DNA from 2 places in the Desulfosporomusa polytropa genome. Region 2 is predicted to be linked to the other one. Evidence: riboswitches for the same ligand, from Rfam matches in the RefSeq annotation. Region 2 holds a riboswitch; the other holds the start of a gene.
The links. A riboswitch is a leader RNA that binds a small molecule or an ion and turns the genes downstream of it on or off. The one in region 2 is predicted to bind cyclic di-AMP.
Positions count from the first base shown of each region.

Region 1 (5,603 bases), 2.3 Mb from region 2:
TTGCGTTACCGAAGACTGGGTAAAAGATAAGTAAGCTCTCCATTTTTATACTCTCTGATATATTTTGAAAACCCGACTTGCGCTGAGCCTTTGGCGAAAGCGGAAATTGATGTTGCCCTTATCCAGAGAAAAGTTATTCTTTCAATCTGGACAGAAAAAGCCTTCCAGTGCCTAAAGCTCTGGAAGGCTTTTCTCCTATACTTTCAAATGATAGGGTACGGTAGTTACAATGACATTTTCTTTCCAAATAAGCGTATTTCGTAAAAACCAGCCGGTTTGGTTGTGCAAGAGGCGATGCCAGGATTTCCTGGTCTCAAACTCGGGGATAATGACTGTGATATAATCATCCGGCCCCTTTTCCCGTTCCTTCTTCTCAATAAAATGCAGAAGTGGCCTCATTAATAACCGATACGGCGAACGGATAACGATCAATTCTACACCCGGGTCCCACAGCTTCCATTTTTCAATGACCTTTTTTGTCGTTTCTTCATTGTTAGAAACGTGAACAGCCAGAATATTATCACCAATCATCTTGGCATATTTGATGGTTTCATACACCACGCGCGTCGTTGTCGAAACAGGCACAATAACGATGTGTTTACCCTCGGGAAATGTGGCTGCTCCTTTTTCATAGCATTCTTCCGGCAGATGCAGCTGGTCGGCAATAGAATTATAGTGGCCCTTAATAGCTGTAAAGATGTAGATCATAATGGGAATAAACAATAAGACAATCCAGGCGCCATAGATGAATTTTGTTATGGTAATAATAAGAACAACCAGACCAGTGGTAAGAGCGCCAATGCCATTTAGCAAAGCCCGAATCTGCCACCCTTTACCACGCTCCCGGTTCCAGTGAACAACCATGCTAGACTGGGCAATGGTAAAAGAAATGAATACGCCAATGGCGTACAAAGAAATGAGATGCTCCGTATTTCCCCGAAACACGATAATTAGTAGAGCGGCCGCAACAGTAAGTAAAATAATACCATTGGAAAATGTCAGCCGCTCGCCGCGTGTCGCCAAATAACGCGGCATATATCCATCTTTGGCAACAATGGATAACAGCACCGGCAAGCCGTTATAAGCCGTATTGCCTGCCAAATATAATACCATCATCGTAGTAATCTGAATATAATAATAGGCAGCCGATCGGCCAAAAATTTCTTCTGCCAATTGCGACATAGCCGTTACCTCAGCTATTGGTAAAATGTGATAATGCATGACAAGGTAGGTAATTCCCAGAAACATAAAACCCAGGATTCCTGCCATCCAGTACGTAGTAATAGCAGCATTGCGGGCTTCTGGCTTTCGGAACATAGGAACACTATCAGCAATAGCTTCAACCCCTGTCATTGAGCTACAACCATTAGCAAAGGCCCGTAGAATCACGAACAGCATCGACCAATCCAACTGCTGGCGAGCTAATGACTCTGGTGGCAGCATGTAGGGGGCAACAGTAACAGACTTCCATATACCTATTGCAATTAAAATAATGATACCAAGTAAAAAAGCGTAGGTAGGTATTACGAAGGCATTGGAGGATTCCCGGACTCCGCGCAAATTAACCAGCATTAATATGGCAAAAAGCACCAGTACATCAATAGTTACTTCCCGCCCCGCCAAAGCAGGAAAAGCCGAAACAATAGCTGCTGTGCCAGCCGAGACACTCACCGCAGCTGTCAGTACATAATCAGCAAAAACAGAGCCAGCTGCCACCAACGCCGGCATCTTACCCAGGTTCTTCTTGGCTACCGTATAGGCCCCGCCACCCTCAGGATTGGCTTTGGCCACCTGCACATAGGATAACACTACAATGGCCAGCAGTGACAGAATGCCTATCGCTACAGGCCCCATAAACCCGTAAGCTACCAGGCTGGGAACAGCAACCAACGCAAGCATAATTTGTTCCGGACCATAAGCAACCGATGATAACGCATCTGAGGAAAAAATAGACAGTGCCTTCCACTTAGGAAGTTTTTCATGAGCCAATTCCCGATTATGAAGTGGCTTGCCGATAAGTAATCGGCGCAGTACGCGCATCATAGTAGCGCCTCCAGTTTCCTTATTCAATTTGAACACAAAAAAAAGACCTGCCGGTCTTTCGACCTCTTGCTTTAGCCTGCGAAGTTAGCTGTCGGGTAGGATGACAAGAGAAAAACATCCCTTTTGCCAATTGGCAAAATTAACCCCAAAAAGTGGTTCCTCCGCTTCCATTCTGGAACTCGGCCTTGTGTTTTTTTACTAAGTGTAATCATACTGCTTTTCTATTCACACATAAAGTCTTGCTACGCCTGATTAACGCCTGCTAGGTGTCATTGCTACTCACTACAGCGCTTTTGGATTCTCCGCTCATAGGCGCGCTTTCTTTTGCGAGTTGTGGCTCGTTTTTTCAAAAATATAATTACACTCATTGTAAAAAAAATGGAGACCATCATAAAGAGGATCTCCAAAACACTTCATATAAATACACTTTACCACTGGTTGCTATAATTTTGCTGGCAAAAAATGTATATGTTCACCTTACTATCTAGGCTTTAACCATACCATCTTGCCGTTCTGCTATTAAGTCTTCCAGCCGTTCTTTTTGACGCATAAGTTCGTCTACCGAAATCTCGCCCATACCTTGTTGAGGAGCATTCATTGGCATAGTTGGCAATAAGCCTTGCATTGAATGTTCAGACATCATTTTGTACCCAAAAGCACCTGCAAGAGTACCAACAACTAAACCTATCCAAAAATCACTTCTTGCAAACATATTTTCACCCCCTTTCATTAAAAATAATTTATATAGTTTTTTTATTTGCTATCAAAATCCGCGCGCTATTTAGCACCACGCCAATTGTTGCAGCATTATGGATCAGCGCCGAAATCATTGGGTTAGTTCGGCCAATAGCCCCGAGAAGCATGGCTGCCGTATTAACGGCAATGGTAGCAGTGAAATTCTGTTGAACTATTTTCATAGTTTGTTTACCCAGCGTGACTACTTCTGACAACACGAGCGGATCTTCGGAATTAATGGTAATAGCTGCTGATTCTACGGCAATGTCTGTACGCCGTCCACCCATAGCCACCCCTACATCAGCGAAAGCCAACGCGGGAGCATCATTGACGCCGTCACCGACCATGAGTACCTGTGACCGCCGTCTAAGCTTATTCACCAATGTAGCTTTATCCTCAGGCAATACCTCGGCATGGTATCCGTCAATATCCAGTACAGTTGCCACATGGTTAGCAACAGGCTCCGTATCTCCAGTAATCATGACGACTTCGTCAACACCTTGTCGCCGCAAGCGATTGATAGCCTTCTTCATGTTGGGGCGAATAGGATCACTTACTACCAGTACTCCTAGCAACGCTTTGCCCCGTGCCACATAGACCAGGTTAAAGCCGCGCTCTGCGCCAGACTGATCGCCAAAAAGCTGGCAATCAATCTGATACTCTTCCATAAACCGCCTACTGCCTACCAAAACGCGCCCACCACATATCTCTTCAAAATCAGGTACCTCGGCCACAATTCCCCTTGCCACAATGGTTTCAGTACTACTATGTGGCGGTATCAGCCAGCCTTGGTTTTTTACGTACTCTAATACAGCGCATGCCAGCGGGTGGGCTGAATGAAATTCTGCCGATGCTGCCAGGAGCAACAGTTCCCGTTCACTAACTCCGCAAGCGGTTTTAACGCTTATAACCTGTGGCTTACCAATAGTAATTGTACCTGTCTTATCTAACACAACGGTATCAATGCCTGCCAAAGCCTCCACATAGTTGCCACCTTTGACTAATACGCCCCGGCTAGCGGCTCGTCCAATAGCGGCCGAGATAGCAGTAGCCGTAGAAAGCTTTAAGCCGCACGAAAAATCAATAAACAGCATATTTAGCACCCGCTGCCAATCCTTAGTTGCCCCATATACCAAGCCAGCGGCAATAAAGGAAATGGGGACAAGCATATTAGACATACGATCAGCAAAGTTCTGCACAGGTGCTCGCCGGGTTTGAGCTTCTTCGACCATATGAACAATACGAGCCACTGCCGTGTCATCGCCCATCTTTTCCACAACAATCTCTAGAAAGCCGTTTTGAAGAACGGTGCCTGCATATACATAGTCACCCTCACTTTTTTCCGCAGGTATGTATTCACCGGTAATGGATGATTGATCTACGGCGGCTGCCCCAGCCAGCACCCGGCCATCCACGCAGATTTTTTCGCCCAAGTGTACACCGATTCGGTCGCCAGGCTTTAGGCTTTGCACTGCTACTCGCACTTCATGGTTGCCTTCTTCAATTTTCCAAACATACTGCTGATCTAGTCTCAACAGCATGGAAATATGCTTCCGGGCGCGTTCTGCCGTATAGGTAGTAAGCATCTCGGCGAAATTAGATAATGCTAAGAGGGTCAGGCTGGATTCAGGTTTCCCCCCTAATATCGACGCCACGACTGCAGTTGTTGTCAATGTATCGGCATTGGGCTGCCGCTCAATCACTAAGCTGCGCACACCGCTGGCAATAAACTTGCGGGCTACGAAGAGTACAAAAGCGCTTCTAGCCAAATACAACGCAATAAACGTGCCCGGCCCAGCCATGCGCAATAACTGCAACCCCACCAATCCAGCTCCGGCTAAGATCGCATCCCGCCGATATTCGGCAAAAGGGGACAATTGTTCTCCCACATGCTGCACCTTGCTAATTGCAGCTGCCTGCGGTAACTTGGCGTTCACTTCAGATATCGGTAGCTGTCCCTTATAATATATAACCACATTTCTGTCATCACCCGCATAGGCACTGACAACCGCTGGAATTTGCCGAATATCGGCTTCAAGTAAAGCCTGTTGGCGGCTGGATAATACTGTCGCTAAGGGAAATGTTATATATTGGAAGGCCATTAGCAGCGCCCTTTCAGTAAAGAATAAGCCCACCACACCATTTGCGGCCCAGCAGGGCGCTGGCCTAGCCTCCAAATTTTTGCAGTTCCACCAACAAACATTATTATCGCTAGCACGGTACGCAAATCCAAGGTATAGCCAGTCTTTTTAAAAATATTGCGGTTCATTCTTCGGCACAAACTGCGAATATTTATACCTAGTTTACCGTAATCAGAACGGGGGTCTGGCATCTTATGCAGTTCATTGAGATAATTCATAGTTAAGTCAATATATTCTTCCTGGCAGCTATATTCCAGTAGAATACTGCCTGTAACCGAATTTACCTTAACTGTATTAATCCCTTTGACTCTGGTTAAATGCTGTTCCCATTCCGTTGCCAACTCTTTATTATTGAGTAAATCATCGTGTTGATAGCGCCGTCTCCCAGGCAAAGCATGAACCAAGGAAAACCGTGCTCCCCCAAGTAGCTGATGGAGTTTACCCCCAGCAGAAATACCCAAAGCCAATCCTGTAAGATAGGTCATTTACTATCACCTTCCATATTGTTTAACTACCAATTGCTCTACGTCCCGAAGAAAAGGATTACGCGAAACATCACCAGGAGAATATTGAATAAGTATCGAACCGGTGGCAGAATTAATGGTAAACTGCTTGATTTCCGGCATTGCCAACAAGTATGAATTCACTTGTTGGACTCTCTCCGGATGATTGATTAGGTGCTTT
Region 1 covers NZ_AP042400.1:3,904,389-3,909,991, forward strand. Annotated here, with positions in the region: gene ACZ449_RS19895 (sialidase family protein) at 1-34, shown strand, start outside; gene ACZ449_RS19900 (APC family permease) at 196-2,043, opposite strand; cyclic di-AMP (ydaO/yuaA leader) riboswitch at 2,102-2,238, opposite strand; gene ACZ449_RS19905 (hypothetical protein) at 2,528-2,755, opposite strand; gene ACZ449_RS19910 (heavy metal translocating P-type ATPase) at 2,784-4,880, opposite strand; gene ACZ449_RS19915 (HMA2 domain-containing protein) at 4,880-5,404, opposite strand; gene ACZ449_RS19920 (HMA2 domain-containing protein) at 5,411-5,603, opposite strand, start outside.
Region 1: another riboswitch for cyclic di-AMP. It lies ahead of ACZ449_RS19900 (APC family permease); the one in region 2 lies ahead of ACZ449_RS09455 (3D domain-containing protein).

Region 2 (5,603 bases):
ACATTGTACTCGCGTGCGGCTTTAGCGCAATTATAGATTGCCGTAATCTGAGGTACACCAATACCGGCAATTACCCTGGTTGTACAAATCGAACCTGGTCCAATGCCAACTTTAACAGCATCTGCACCTGATTCGATTAAAGCACGAGTAGCCTCGGCTGTGGCAACATTACCAGCAATAAGCTCCACATGCGGAAAAGCATTTTTAATTTTCCGTACAGAATCAAGCACACCTGTTGAATGACCATGCGCAGTATCAACGACAATAACGTCAACCTTCGCGCCAACAACGGCCTCAACACGCTCCATCATATCTGCGCCTACACCAATAGCGGCAGCTACCAACAAACGTCCCTTCGCATCTTTGGCAGAGTTGGGATATTTCTGTGCTTTTTCGATATCTTTAATGGTAATAAGCCCTTTTAAGTTACCATCATTATCAAGTAATGGCAATTTCTCAATTCTGTGTTCACGCAAAATTTCCTTAGCTTCTGTTAGTGATGTGCCAACAGGTGCAGTAATAAGGTGCTCTCTCGTCATACAGTCAACTATTCTGCGACTCAAATCAGTTTCAAAACGGAGGTCACGATTAGTTAAGATACCTACTAATTTACCATTATCTGTTACCGGTACACCTGATATATGGTATTTCTCCATAAGATCATGGGCATCTTGAAGTAAGTTGGTAGGCGATAAAAATATGGGATCCACAATGATACCATGTTCCGAACGCTTGACTTTATCAATCTCGTTAGCCTGGGCAGCAATCGGCATGTTTTTATGGATTACTCCTACCCCTCCCTCACGCGCCATGGCGATTGCCATTCGAGCCTCGGTAACCGTGTCCATACCGGAGCTAATGATAGGAATGTTAAGCTTAATGTTTTTTGTTAAATAGGTAGATACTTCAACTTCTCTGGGCAAAACGTCTGATTTGGCAGGTACAAGTAATACATCGTCAAAAGTTAAGCCTTCTGGGCCAAATTTGTTGTCAAACATTAACAGAACTCCTTTCGTACAACATGATCATAAATAGGTATTTCTCAATATAATAACATAAATAAACTTGCCAAATCTACCACTTTATATGTAATTATAAAAAAAATAATACAATGCCTGACGAAAATGCCAGGCATTGTTACTAGTTGAGGACATATAATTTTACATTTTGAACACCAAAGTCATACGCTTTGTCGACAGAATGCATAGCAATATCGATGCGATTTCCTTTAATTGCGCCACCTGTATCTTCGGCAACCGCATACATGCTATTGCCATCAGCAAACTCAATATATACCCTTGAACCAAGCGGAATAACACGGGGATCAACGGCAATTACACCTGGTCGTACCTGGGTTCCCATATAGGTTAAACTGCCCCATTGGGCATTATCGTGCGGACCGGCAGCGTAGGCGGTAGCTTTTATGTCCAGGACGGTCTTATAACGTCCTGGTGCAGTGCCGCGCGATGCTTCCGGCATACGACCACCGTATAGGCTTTGTAAGGTTTCTTGACCGACAACACCATCGGCGGTAAGATTTTTTGCCTGTTGAAAGTTAATTACCGCCTGTTCGGTCGTTTCACCAAAAACACCGTCAACCGTAAGATTGCTATCACCCCAATCACTAAGCTTAGTTTGCAGTTCAATTACATCTTGGCCTGTCATACCTATGCTAAGTGTCTGGTCGCCAAGCGCAGCAAAAGCCATCGGTGTCCAGATGGCAGCTGCTAAAACTGCCATCGCAATGGTACTTGTAACGATTTTTTTGATGTTTTTCATATAAAACACCCCTTTCTAAATGCCTACGAGGTTAGCTGACGGGTTCGGGACAAAGGGAAATCCCTACCGCAATCGCGGATTCACCCCAAAAATGGTTCCCCCATTTTCCTTTTTCATTAGGAAATTCGGCATGCTGTTATGATACAGGATAGTTTGGAATGATGCAATTCTTGTTTCGATAAATTATCTGAGAATATTGATTATTAACAGCTATTCTCTCTATAATGCTTTGGTATGCGTGCCCCTAAATATAAATTTATGATTACGCGTAAACTAAAACTGGGTGAGTATATGTTAAAACATTGGTATGAGGCTAAAAGATCGCACAAAATACCAGATAAAATCAGTAGTTTAAAAGCAGAAAATCAGGATAGTACCATCGCTGAAAAAAAATATGATGTTATTGTAGCCGGAGCCGGTCCAGCCGGATTAACAGCGGCCTATTTTCTGGCTCGCGACAGCCTTAACGTGCTTGTCCTAGAACGCGGCCCTTATGCCGGGGCCAAAACCTGCGGCGGCGCCAGTATTATGGCTGAGCATACCCATAAACTTTTCCCTAACTTTTGGGAAGAGTGTCATTGCGAACGAATTATCACTGATCAATCCTATTGGTTGATGACTGAGGATTCTGTTCTTTCTTCAAGGTTTCAGAGCGACCGACTTGCCGCCGCACCTTACAACAGATTTTCTGTTAAGCGTGTTAATCTCTATAAGTGGCTGGCCGACAAAGCAACGGAAGCTGGCGCGCAAGTACTCTTCAACCATACGGTAAAGCAAGTCATATTTAACGAGGATGGTCTGGCTGCAGGTGTACTAACGCAAAATGATGGTAAGTTTTTGGCCGATATCATTATTCTGGCAGATGGCGCTAATTCTCTATTGGCTGAACGTTCAGGACTGGCGCCCCGGGTAACACCGGAAAACATGTCTCTATATGTAAAAGAGACTATTGCCCTGCCTGCAAGTCTGATTGAAGAAAGATTTAATTTGCTGCCAGGTCAAGGTACAATAATCGGGTTGCTTGGTTATCCTACTGCTGGATTTAACGGCACTGGTTCCATACATACCTTTAGAGACAGTATAAATATCAGTGTAGGTATGGCGGTAGCCAGTTTTGCCCAAGCAGGCTTCTACCCCAATGACCTCTTAGAACGAGTAAAAAAACACCCCCACATCAAACGATTGATTGCTGGGGGCCAGACTATTGAATATGGCGGCTCATTAATTCCCGAGGGGGGTTATAACGCTATTCCTCCATTGGTACATCCCGGCCTGGTGATTATTGGTGACGCTGGTTCGTTGGTCAATGGTACGCATGGCATAAACCTTGCGATGTGGTCTGGTTTTTATGCGGCCAAAGCCGTCTATGCGGCAAAGATTAGCCGGGATTATTCGGTCGGTAAGCTGTCTTTATATACAAAGCTCTTACAAGAAAGCTTCATTATACAAGATTTACAAGCTAACGCCGGTGCTGCCGCGCTAATGCGCAATATCCCTTATGCGTTTGATCTTTATTCCCACATGGCAAATGAAGCGGCTTATCAGGTTTCGCGGGTATATACAATGCCCAAACGGGCCAAGCGGCTTATGGTGTACAAAAAAATAACAAGCATGCAGCCAGTCTTGAAGATATTGTCCGATATTTGGAAAACGTGGAAGGTGATTCGTTAATGCAACTACAGGATAAAATTATGCTCATACATTTTAATCCAGATAACAGCATTCAGCATGTTGCTGTACAAAATCAGGAACACTGCAGTACCTGTGAAGAGAAGCAATGCCTAACCATCTGTCCTACCGGCGTATTTAAATGGGACTGCCAATCAGGCAGTCCCATACTAGTACATTATAAGCAATGCGTTGAATGCGGTGCCTGCCGGCTAATTTGCCGGTTTGACAACATTCTGTTTGATTATCCGCCAGGAGGCATGGGGGTGGCTTACTGGGAAGGTTAATTCTTTCCCAGTACAAACGGTGCAAACCCGATCTCACCCCAATAGTGGTTATAGTATATCTGGATAATACCATCCAGTCTTCTGCACAAAATCTTCTTTACATGGCTAAGGGAACTAAAGAACAGTCGAGTCTGCGGTTGGGCGCTGTTCGCAGCTGCCTGTTGGTAAAATTGGACTGTCTTATCGGTTGCCATGTAGATAGGCCACAGGGTTGTAAATACCTGCAAACTGGCGTTAGTGGCATCAGTATGTAAAGTAAGTTGCTGCCAGGAGGTATCTGGACCAAGTAATTGGTCCTCTGTCACCAGCGGATACGAAGCGATGTCGATATTTACTGTGTTGGCTGCTGATAACAGCTCCAAAAAATTCATTTGGCAGTTATGGATAAGCGTGATTAGCGGTACAATATCAGCTGGAGCAGCGGGCTTTATTAACTGACTGCTTATCGCTGTTTCAAGTTCAATCGCAAAATGTATCGGCAACATACTGGGACACCACCTTTTTTAGAGAGTAAGCCAATTGATTTACGAAATGGCTTACTCTCTTATCTGTCAGATGCTAATACACCTGCTTTACCAATATGTTGGGCAGGAGCTTCGCGAAGCACAATAGTTACAGCTTCCGGTGGACATTTGGCGGTATCAACAATGGCTTCAGTTACTTTCTTAACCATCTCCCGCTTTTGTTCTAAGGAACGGCCTTCAATCAAATCGATTTGTACGATTGGCATATAATTAACCTCCTCATGATGATTTACTTAACAAATAGTATTTTCTTTATTGAAAGTAAAAATCCCTGCAATAGTAAACTTTTTATTCACTAGCCTGACATAAAACCATTCGCGAGTAACACTTTGCTGCTACTGCTCATACAGTATAGTAACATACCTGTTTATTAGATATTGAAGGGGGTCTACTTATGAGCATATTTAGAGAGCTCCGCAACGAGTGCTTAATTAAGGAACTCGAACATGAGTTAAACACTGACGTATTATTGTTTGGTTTTGACGGTATAGTTTATTTTGGCAATCTGCAAAAAATTGATGACTGCCGTGTAGCCTTTTTATCGCCAGCCATTGAAGCGGATTCGAACGTAGAGATTCTTTCTCCTGGCGGCGAGGTTGTGGATGTAAGATTCCTTAATCTTGATCTATGGCAAATCGTTGCCAAAGCTACGGGAGTAAAAACAAGTCCATTTGACAATGGCCCTGGACTGGGCGACTCGGCTGAAGAAAAACAAAGAACCGAAGCCAGTGAGCGTCAAGAGAGCCGCGAATTGATCTGCCTTCTAAGGCGCATGATCGGTGATCTTGTAGTAATTACAACCCTTGGTGGTTTCGTATTTCAAGGAACACTGGGTAATGTCGATGATGAACTGGCATTTATATCGGTTGATGAGATATTTGGTCCGGCAACCTCATCAGGAATCTCTGACGATGTGGTAAGTACAGCCGTAATTAATCTTGAAGCGATAACATCAGTATCCCGCTCAGCGGAATGCTGTTAACTTCTGCAACATCGGTATGATGTAAAGCTTGGCAAATTTAATGCTGCTATTAGGGTAAAAGACTCGGTGAAATTTTTACCGGGTCCTTCTTTCTTATAACTATATTGTGGGAGGCTGAGCAGTATGCTCGTGGCGATAGAGTATTTGGGCAAAGTAGGCGTTGGGGTCACTTTGCCTCAGTTTTTTCGCGCTCATGATGGAAATATCTATGTAGTAAAATTCCAAAATAACCGGCTTGGCTCCCGGGTATTAGTAAGCGAATTATTGGCAGCTAAGATTGGTGCACTCATGGGTTTGTGCTTTCCGCCCAGCGATATTATTGAAATTAGTGAACAGCTATTACAGGAAAATCCTGCTTTGCTT
Region 2 covers NZ_AP042400.1:1,626,128-1,631,730, reverse strand. Annotated here, with positions in the region: gene guaB (IMP dehydrogenase) at 1-998, opposite strand, end outside; gene ACZ449_RS09455 (3D domain-containing protein) at 1,141-1,779, opposite strand; cyclic di-AMP (ydaO/yuaA leader) riboswitch at 1,784-1,920, opposite strand; gene ACZ449_RS09450 (FAD-dependent oxidoreductase) at 2,071-3,450, shown strand; gene ACZ449_RS09445 (ferredoxin family protein) at 3,450-3,734, shown strand; gene ACZ449_RS09440 (hypothetical protein) at 3,731-4,219, opposite strand; gene ACZ449_RS09435 (2-hydroxymuconate tautomerase) at 4,279-4,464, opposite strand; gene ACZ449_RS09430 (hypothetical protein) at 4,653-5,240, shown strand; gene ACZ449_RS09425 (HipA family kinase) at 5,364-5,603, shown strand, end outside.